2 regions of the Azospirillum terrae genome follow, and region 1 is predicted to be linked to the other one. Evidence: predicted binding sites of a transcription regulator. Region 1 holds the regulator's gene; the other holds the start of a gene.
What was found. The regulator LexA, encoded in region 1, represses DNA repair genes until DNA is damaged. The targets are predictions, from matches to a motif close to ATGTTCTANTTTGGTTC.
Positions count from the first base shown of each region.

Region 2: the regulator LexA is predicted to act here: its motif matches at 2,529-2,545, upstream of ACSVDD_RS11070 (ImuA family protein).

Region 1 covers NZ_JBPXMR010000001.1:201,712-206,125, reverse strand. The annotation lists gene trpC (indole-3-glycerol phosphate synthase TrpC) at 1-685, shown strand, start outside; gene moaC (cyclic pyranopterin monophosphate synthase MoaC) at 698-1,180, shown strand; gene ACSVDD_RS00920 (molybdopterin molybdotransferase MoeA) at 1,177-2,394, shown strand; gene lexA (transcriptional repressor LexA) at 2,501-3,208, shown strand; gene ACSVDD_RS00910 (ComEC/Rec2 family competence protein) at 3,220-4,414, opposite strand, start outside.
Region 2 covers NZ_JBPXMR010000003.1:243,774-248,187, forward strand. The annotation lists gene hemN (oxygen-independent coproporphyrinogen III oxidase) at 1-113, opposite strand, end outside; gene ACSVDD_RS11060 (DUF4112 domain-containing protein) at 168-626, opposite strand; gene nhaA (Na+/H+ antiporter NhaA) at 633-1,847, opposite strand; gene ACSVDD_RS11070 (ImuA family protein) at 2,585-3,346, shown strand; gene ACSVDD_RS11075 (malonate--CoA ligase) at 3,441-4,414, shown strand, end outside.

The DNA.
Region 1 (4,414 bases):
GCCGCGTGGCTTCGTGGCGGCGCTGCGCCGGACGGTGGATGCCGGCGGCTACGGACTGATCGCCGAGATCAAGAAGGCCAGCCCGTCCAAGGGTCTGATCCGCGCCGACTTCGATCCGCCGACGCTCGCCCGCGCCTATCGGGAAGGCGGCGCCACCTGCCTGTCGGTGCTGACCGACGAGCCGTACTTCCAGGGCCGCGACGAGTATCTGGTGGCCGCGCGCGCCGCGGTGGATTTGCCGTTGCTGCGCAAGGACTTCATGCTCGATGTTTATCAAGTGGCTGAAGCCCGTGCGCTGGGCGCCGACTGCATTCTGCTGATCATGGCGGCGTTGGAGGATGCCCAGGCCGGCGAGTTGGCCGACGCCGCCAAGCATTACGGCATGGACGTGCTGGTCGAGGTGCACGACCGGCCGGAGCTGGATCGTGCGCTGAAGATCGACCTGCCGTTGATTGGTGTAAACAACCGCAATCTCAAGACTTTAGCGATCGATCTTGCGACAACGGAGGAACTGGCGTCGCACGTTCCGCCGGGCCGCATGCTGGTCGCCGAAAGCGGCCTGTACAGCCCAGCCGACCTGACGCGCATGGCCGCCGTGGGCGCCAGGTGCTTCCTGGTCGGCGAATCGCTGATGCGACAAGACGACGTCACCGCCGCCACCCGAGCGCTTCTGGCGCGCGCCTGAGGGGATACGCCCATGTCCGGCTTCACACACTTCGATTCCGAAGGCCGCGCTGTGATGGTGGACGTCTCCGACAAGGCGGAGACGACGCGCACGGCCACCGCGCAAGGCTCCGTGCTCATGCAGCCGGAGACGCTGCGGCTCATCATGGAAGGCGGCGTCAAGAAGGGTGACGTGCTGAGCGTGGCGCGATTGGCCGGCATCATGGGCGCCAAGCGCACGCCGGACCTCATTCCGCTGTGCCACCCCCTGGCGCTGACCTCGGTGAAGGTGGATTTGACAGTAGAGCCGGCGCGCAACGCGGTGGACATCACCGCCACCTGCAAGCTGAAGGGCCAGACCGGCGTGGAGATGGAGGCGCTGACCGCCGTTTCGGTGGCGGCGCTGACCGTCTACGACATGTGCAAGGCGGTGGACCGCGGCATGACCATCACGGAGGTCCGCCTTGTCCACAAGGCCGGCGGCAAGAGCGGCGAGTGGGGGACCACGCCCACATGATTTCCGTCGCCGAGGCCCGTGCGCGCATCCTGGCATCCTGCCCGGCCCTACCGGCCGAGGTGGTGACGCTGACCGATGCGCTGGGCCGCGTGCTGGCCGAACCGGTGACGGCGCGCCTGACGCAGCCGCCCTTCGCCGCGGCCATGATGGACGGCTGGGCGCTGCGCGCCGCCGACGTGGCCGGCGCCTCGGCCAAGTCTCCCATCGCCCTGACCCGCATCGGTGAATCCGCCGCCGGGCACGGATTCGCCGGCACCATCGGCCGCGGCCAAGCGGTGCGCATCTTCACCGGCGCCCCCCTGCCCGACGGCGCCGACGCCGTGGTGATGCAGGAGGATTGCACCGCCGACTCCGCCACCGTCCACGTCCCCATCGCCGCCAAACCCGGCAAGTTCGTCCGCTCCGCCGGCCTGGACTTCCGCGCGGGAGAGGCCGTGCTGCCCGCCGGACGCCGGGTGACCAGCCGCGACGTGGCGCTCGCCGCCGCGGCCAACGTGCCCTGGCTGAAGGTGCATCGCCGGCCGCGTGTCGCCGTGCTCGCCACCGGCGACGAGGTGCGTTTGCCCGGCGAGCCGCTCGGCCCCGGCCAGATCGTCAGTTCCAACGCCTTCGGCCTGTGTGCGCTGGTGACCACGCAGGGCGGCATCGCCAGCAACCTGGGCGTCGCCGCCGACACCCCGGAGTCGCTGGCCGCCCTGGCCGCCGGGGCGGAGGGTGCCGACCTGCTGGTCACCGCCGGCGGTGCGTCCAAGGGCGACTACGATCACGTCCGCACCGTGCTCGGCGGCGGCGCGCTGGCGTTCGACGAGGTGGCCATGCGGCCCGGCAAGGCAGTGCTGTTCGGCCGGGCCGGCGGCGTGCGGTTGCTCGGCCTGCCCGGCAACCCGGTGTCAGCAGCGGTGTGCGCCATCCTGTTCCTGAAACCGGCGCTGGCGGCGCTCCAGGGCTTGACGCCGGATGGCAGGCGGCATTTCGCCCGGCTGGCATCGCCCCTGCCCGCCTGCGACGCGCGCGCCGACTTCGTGCGGGCGACGCTGGCCCATAACGACCAGGGCGAGGCGGTCGCCACGCCGTTCTCGCGCCAGGACAGCGCCATGACGTCGCGGCTCGCCCGCGCCGACGCGCTGGTCGTCCGCGAGCCGGGTTCCCCGCCGGCCGAGCCGGGCGACTGGGTGGAGATCCTGCCGCTTTGCGGCGGTTGCCTGGATCTCTAAAAAGTCGCCTCTCGGGCCTTGACGGCGGCGCAGAACCAAACTAGAACGTTTGGTGGACGTTTTGCTTTTGTTCCAGATCCAGCGCGGCGCTCGCCGGGAGGCACACATGCTCACTCGTAAGCAGCACGAACTGCTGCTCTTCATCAACGAGCGGCTGGGCCAGGGCGGCGTCTCGCCCTCGTTCGACGAGATGAAGGACGCGCTGAACCTTAAGTCCAAGTCGGGAATCCACCGCCTGATTACCGGCCTGGAGGAGCGCGGGTTCATCCGCCGCCTACCGCACCGCGCCCGCGCGCTGGAGGTGCTGAAGCTGCCCGAGGGGTTGGACGCCCGCGGCTCCGGCCGGCCGCCGCGCGCCAAGTTCCAGCCCAACGTCATCAAGGGCGATTTCTCCGCGGCGCTCCCCGGCCGCGAGGTGATGGCGGCGGCCGAGACCGTGCAACTTCCCCTTTATGGCCGCATCGCCGCGGGCACGCCCATCGAGGCGTTGCGCGACAACTCCAACTACGTGGACGTCCCGGCGACCATGCTGACGCCCGGTGACCACTACGCGCTTGAGGTGGCCGGCGACTCGATGGTCGAAGCCGGCATCCTCGACGGCGACACGGTGGTGATCCAGCGCTGCGACACCGCGGACAATGGCAGCATCGTCGTCGCCCTGGTGGACGACGGCGAGGTGACGCTGAAGCGCCTGCGCCGCAAGGGCAACACCATCGCGCTGGAGCCCGCCAACGCCGCCTACGAAACCCGTATCTTCGGCGCCGACCGTGTGCGCGTGCAAGGCAAGCTGGTCGGCCTGTTCCGCAAGTATTGAATCTCTGAACGCTAAGGTACGGTCCACGGACGCTGCCCGCGCCGCTCCCGCACGCTCTCCGCCCGGACGCCGCCGGAGGTGACATAGAGCGCGTGGGTACCGCCGCGCAGCAGCGCCCAGCGGTCGATGACCAACGGTGCCCGACAGTGGCGGGCCGGCTCAAGGTTGACCACCGCATCGGCGGATCCGCAGTCTTCCGCCTGCGCTTGGGAATTGGAAGACAGAGCCACCGTCCGGCCGTCCTTGCGGTAGACACAGCCCAGCGCGTCGCACGCCAGCCGGCCATCGGTGCTGCGGCCCCCCCTCGGCCAGGGCGCCGACGGCGTGTCCACCCCGTCGCGCTTCAGCCACGCGTTGGCGATGAAGCGCGCGGCGGTGGCGCTCGACAGGCTCAGGCGCCCATCTGCGGCGCGCACTGCCAGCAGCTTGCCGTCGCCGGCCACCAGCACGTCCGGCGGCACGGTGAACACCGGGGAAATCAGGCCGAGCAGCACCGGCACCAGCCCCCACAACCGCCAACGCCCGCTCCACAGCGCCAGCCACAACCCACCCAGGACGATGGCGACCAGACCCGCCAGCGGCATGGCCGGGACCAGCAGTGTGGCGCCCGGCAATCCGGCCGTCAGGTGCGCCGTCCAGATGACGACGGTGACGCCCCACCCCATGGCGACCAGCGCCGGCTCCTCCCATCCCATCGGCAGCAGAACATAGGCCAGCAGGCCCCAGGGCATCACCCAGAACGAGGTGACCGGCACCGCCAGCATGTTGGACAGCACGCCATACAGCGCCACCTGCTGGAAGTGGAACAGCGAGAACGGTGTGGTCGCCAGCGTGGCGACCACCGACGACAGCGCCACGCCGGTGAAGTACAGCAGCGTCTTCAATGGCCAGCCGGCGCCTTCCTGCCAACGGCGCAACGTCGGCGCCATCACTTCGAACGCCGAGATTAGCGCCAGCACGGCGCCGAACGACATCTGGAAGCTCGGGCCGAGCATGCCCTCGGGCTGGATCAGCAGAACGGTGAGCCCGGCGAACACGATGACCCGCAGGCTGACCGTGGTGCGGTCAACCAGGACGGCGGCCATCACCATGCCGCTCATCAGCACCGAGCGCAGCATCGGCGCCTGCGGCCCGACCACCAGCAGATAGCCGGCTGCAGCGAGGATGCCGCCGACCGCCGCGATCTTCTTGATCGGCCAGCGCAGC
Region 2 (4,414 bases), on a different contig from region 1:
ACGTTGGGCGAGAAGTGCGGCGCCGTCGGATAGCTGGTGTAGCGGGGGACGCGCAGCCCGTCATACTTGGCGAGCAGGGCGGAATCCATCGTGGCGGTTTGGGAAGCGATCATGGGTCCGAAGAGTGCGTGTGGACCCGGAAAAGGGCTTTGATCCAGGTCAAGCTCCTATCGTCTCACCCCTTTGCGTTGGTTGACAACCGTAGAATCGCTGGGGGCTTGGTGGGGCCGGGGCGGCGGGTTCACCACGGTTGTGCGCTCGTCCAAATGGCGGTGGAGGAGGCGGAGGTTGCGGACATTGGCCTTGAAGCCGATGTCGAAGATCGTGCCGATCACCGGGATCGAGCCCAGCGCCCAGTCCAGCGCCACGTTGCCCAGCATGCGGGCGATCAGCCTCTTGGGCAGGCCGAAGCGCGACGCTTCATTGATGATGTGCAGCGAGACCAGTGCGGTCACCGTGTCGCCGGCCACTGGCAGCAGGCTGGCGATGCCGTCGAGGCCGACGCCGATGCGGGTGCCGGGAATGGTCCAGCGGGTGTCCAGCCACCATGTCAGCCGGCGCAGGCGCTCCAGCCGGTCAACGGTCTCCGTGTTCTCGGCGCGGGAGTGGCGATAGGCAAGGCTCATGCCCGCTCAACCGCCGGGAATCCCGTCCAGTTCCCTCGCCCGCGCCGGCTCGACGGCGCCGCGCGACTGGAATGCCAGCAGCGCGTAGCCCACCAGCGCCGAGACGAGCGAGCCCGCCAGTACGCCCAGCCGCACGGCGACATCCTTGTCCGGTGTGTTGAAGGCCAGCGCGCCGATGAACAGGCTCATGGTGAAGCCGATGCCGGTCAGCACCGCCACGCCGTAGAGCTGGTACCAGGACGCCCCCGCCGGCAGCGGCGCCAGCCGCAGGCGCACGGCGATCCACACCGCCAGCATGACCCCGGCCTGCTTGCCCAGGAACAGGCCGAGCCCGATGCCCAGCGGGATCGGCGCCAGCAGGCTGGCCGGCGTGATGCCGTCCAGCGGCACCCCGGCGTTGGCCAACGCGAAGAGCGGCAGGACCAGATAGGCGACCCAGGGGTGCAGCGTGTGCTCCAGCCGGTGCAGCGGCGACTCTTCGGAATGGCTGCCCTCGCCACGCAACGGAATGGCGAAGGCCAGCGCTACGCCGGCAAGCGTGGCGTGCACGCCGGACTTCAACACGCATACCCACAGCACCGCGCCCGCGATCATGTACGGCGTGAGGCGCTTGACGCCGATCACGTTGAACCACGCCAGCAGCACCCCGCACACCACCGCGAAGCCGAGCGCCATGGGCACCACGCCTTCGGTGTAGAAGGCGGCGATGATCACGATGGCGCCCAGATCGTCCATGATGGCGAGCGCCAGCAGGAAGACGCGCAGCGAGGTCGGCACCCGGCTACCCAGCAATACCAGGACTCCCACCGCGAAGGCGATGTCGGTGGCCGCCGGGATGGCCCAGCCGTGCAGGTTCGCCAGGTCGCCCAGGTTGAAGGCGACGTAGACCAGCGCCGGTGCGGCCATCCCGCCCACGGCGGCGATGGCCGGCAGCGCCGCGCGCGCCGGGGTGGACAGCTCGCCGATCAGGATCTCGCGCTTGATCTCCAGGCCAACCAGCAGGAAGAACACCGCCATCAGGGCGTCGTTGATCCAGTGGTGCAGCGACATCTCCAGAGCGTGCGAACCGACGCGCAGACTGGCCGGCAGATGCAACAGCGCCTCGTACAGCGGCGCGGCGGCCGAGTTCGCCCAACCCAACGCCAGGACGGACGCCGCCAGCAGGACGACCCCGCCCGAAGCCTCGTTATGCAGGAAATGACGGATGGCGGTGAGTTTCACGGCAACGTCTCCCAAATTTCCTTCACGATAACGCGTCTGCCCCGATGCGTTGCTGCGACTGCGAGAGAAGAAGGCTGCGTTGTGGTCGAGAACTTCACATTCTCTTAAGCGTCCTGTCATCAGGGCGTAACACCGCCTAGGCAGAAGGAGCGCGGCGAATCGCCGCGTCCGGTCGGGGGTGTTCGGTCAAAGTGTTGATGTGATGTGGAATTCCGCTGTTGAAGGGGGGCGGCGGGGCAACCTCTCCAACCGCCATATGTCGTTTTCTCCGCTAGTCAGGGAATGAGGACTTCGGTGACAATCAGTTCAACAAAAGAAAAAGCCGTAAGGCACATCAATATCCGGGAAAACCGATATCCGGGAGGAAACATGGAACCCCTGTACTGCGCCTGCTGCGGCCGGCCCTTCAAACGCGCATCGCATCGCGGTCCTGCTCCGCTCTACTGCTCGCAGGATTGCCGCCGCCAAATCGCGGTGCGCCGCCGGGCTTGGTCCGGGGTCACGGCCGCTGCATGGGCTGCCGTTCGGGAGGGAAGGGGAGGCGCGTACGCTGCCCGTCTCTGAGCGGACACGGCGTGACCAAGTGCGAGTATGGAAGGGCACCCCGAGGGGTGCCCTTCTGCTTTTTGGGGCTATTCTGGGACAATTTTCCGGACTCCCCCGCCCGGCCGGCTTGTGTTAGAACATATAAAGAACAAATTCCTTGCACGGCCGCTCTTGCCGACCGGAGGTCCGCCATGTCCGTCGCCATGCCCGACCCCTTGTTCAATCTCGTATCCAAGGCCGCGCGGCTGGCCGAACTGCGCACCTGCATCCGCCGCCTAGAGGGTTTGGGGGGTGCGGACGGCGACACCCTGCCGCTTGGTGTGCCCGCGTTGGACGCGGCGCTGCCCGATGGCGGGCTGCCGTTGGGGTGCCTGCACGAGGTGGCGGCGGAGGATCGCGGCGCCGGTACGGCGTTCGCCACGGCGCTGCTCGCCCGCCTCGCCGCGGTCCGGGAGGCGCCGGTGCTGTGGATCGTGCGTGGCCGCGACCTGCACGCCGCCGGGCTGGCCGCCTATGGGCTGACGCCGGACCGGCTGATCGTCGTGCGGGCGGTGCGCGACGCGGATGCGCTGTGGGTCATGGAGGAGGCGCTGCGCTGCAAGCGCCTATCCGCCGTGCTGGGCGAGACCGGCCGCCTCGACCTGATCGCCAGCCGCCGCCTGCAACTGGCCGCCGAGGCAGGCGGGGTGACCGGGCTGCTGCTGCGCTTGAGCGATGAGCGCGCGCGCGTGGCTAGCGTCGCGGTGACCCGTTGGCGCGTCGCTCCCGCACTCAGCGCGGCGTTGCCCGGCGCCACGGGAGACGAGCCGGGAGTCGGCGAACTCCGCTGGCACCTGGACTTGCTGCGCTGCCGCGGTGGGTGTCCGGGATCGTGGGAGGTCGGCTGGCGGGACGGCGCACTGGTGGGCGCGACCGGCGCGGCGCGGGTGGAGCGCTTCGCTGCGGTGGCGTGAAGTCGCATGTATCGGGCATTCCCTGGACCCCCATGGCGCGAACCGCTAAGGTCGCAGCCCCGGAGGAACACCACCAAGAAGAAGAGCCAAGAGGATGAGCGACAACATCTACGACCTGTTCCGTTCCCGCTTCCCCACGGACCGGACCCGTCCCTTCATCGAGACGGAGGATGGCAGCATCGTCACCTACGGCGACCTGGACGAGAGTGTCGGGCGTTACGCCCGCCTGCTGGCCGATCTGGGTGTCGTCAAGGGCGACCGCGTCGCGGTGCAGGTCGAGAAGTCGACCGAGAACATCGTGCTCTATCTGGCGGTGGTGCGCGCCGGTGGCGTCTACCTGCCGCTCAACCCGGCCTACACCAAGGCAGAGGTCGAGTATTTCCTGACCGACGCCGAGCCGCGCGTGTTCGTCTGCCGCCCGGAAACCGAAGCGGCACTCCGCGAGGTGGCCGACAAGGCCCGTGTGGCGCACGTGCTGACGCTGGGCACCGCGGGCGACGGCAGTCTGCCGGAACGCGCCAAGGGGCTCGACCCCGACTTCGCCACCGTGCCCTGCACGTTGGACGACCAGGCGGCGATCCTCTACACGTCGGGCACCACCGGGCGCTCCAAGGGCGCCATGATGAGCCACCGCAACCTCGGCTCCAACGCGCTGGTGCTGCACGAGTACTGGGGCTTCCGGCCCGGCGACGTGCTGCTGCACGCGCTGCCGATCTTCCACACGCACGGCCTGTTCGTGGCGACCAACTGCGTGCTGCTGAACGGCTCGTCGATGATCTTCCTGCCGAAGTTCGACGCCGATCAGGTGCTCTCGCTGCTGCCGCGCGCCACGGTGATGATGGGCGTTCCGACCTTCTACACCCGCCTGCTGGCGCACCCCGGCCTGACGAAGGCGGCGGTGGCGCACATGCGCCTGTTCATCTCCGGCTCGGCGCCGCTGCTGGCCGACACCCACAAGGAGTTCTCGGCGCGCACCGGTCAAGCCATCCTGGAGCGCTACGGCATGACCGAGACCGGCATGCTGACCTCCAACCCGCTGAATGGCGACCGCATTCCGGGCACGGTGGG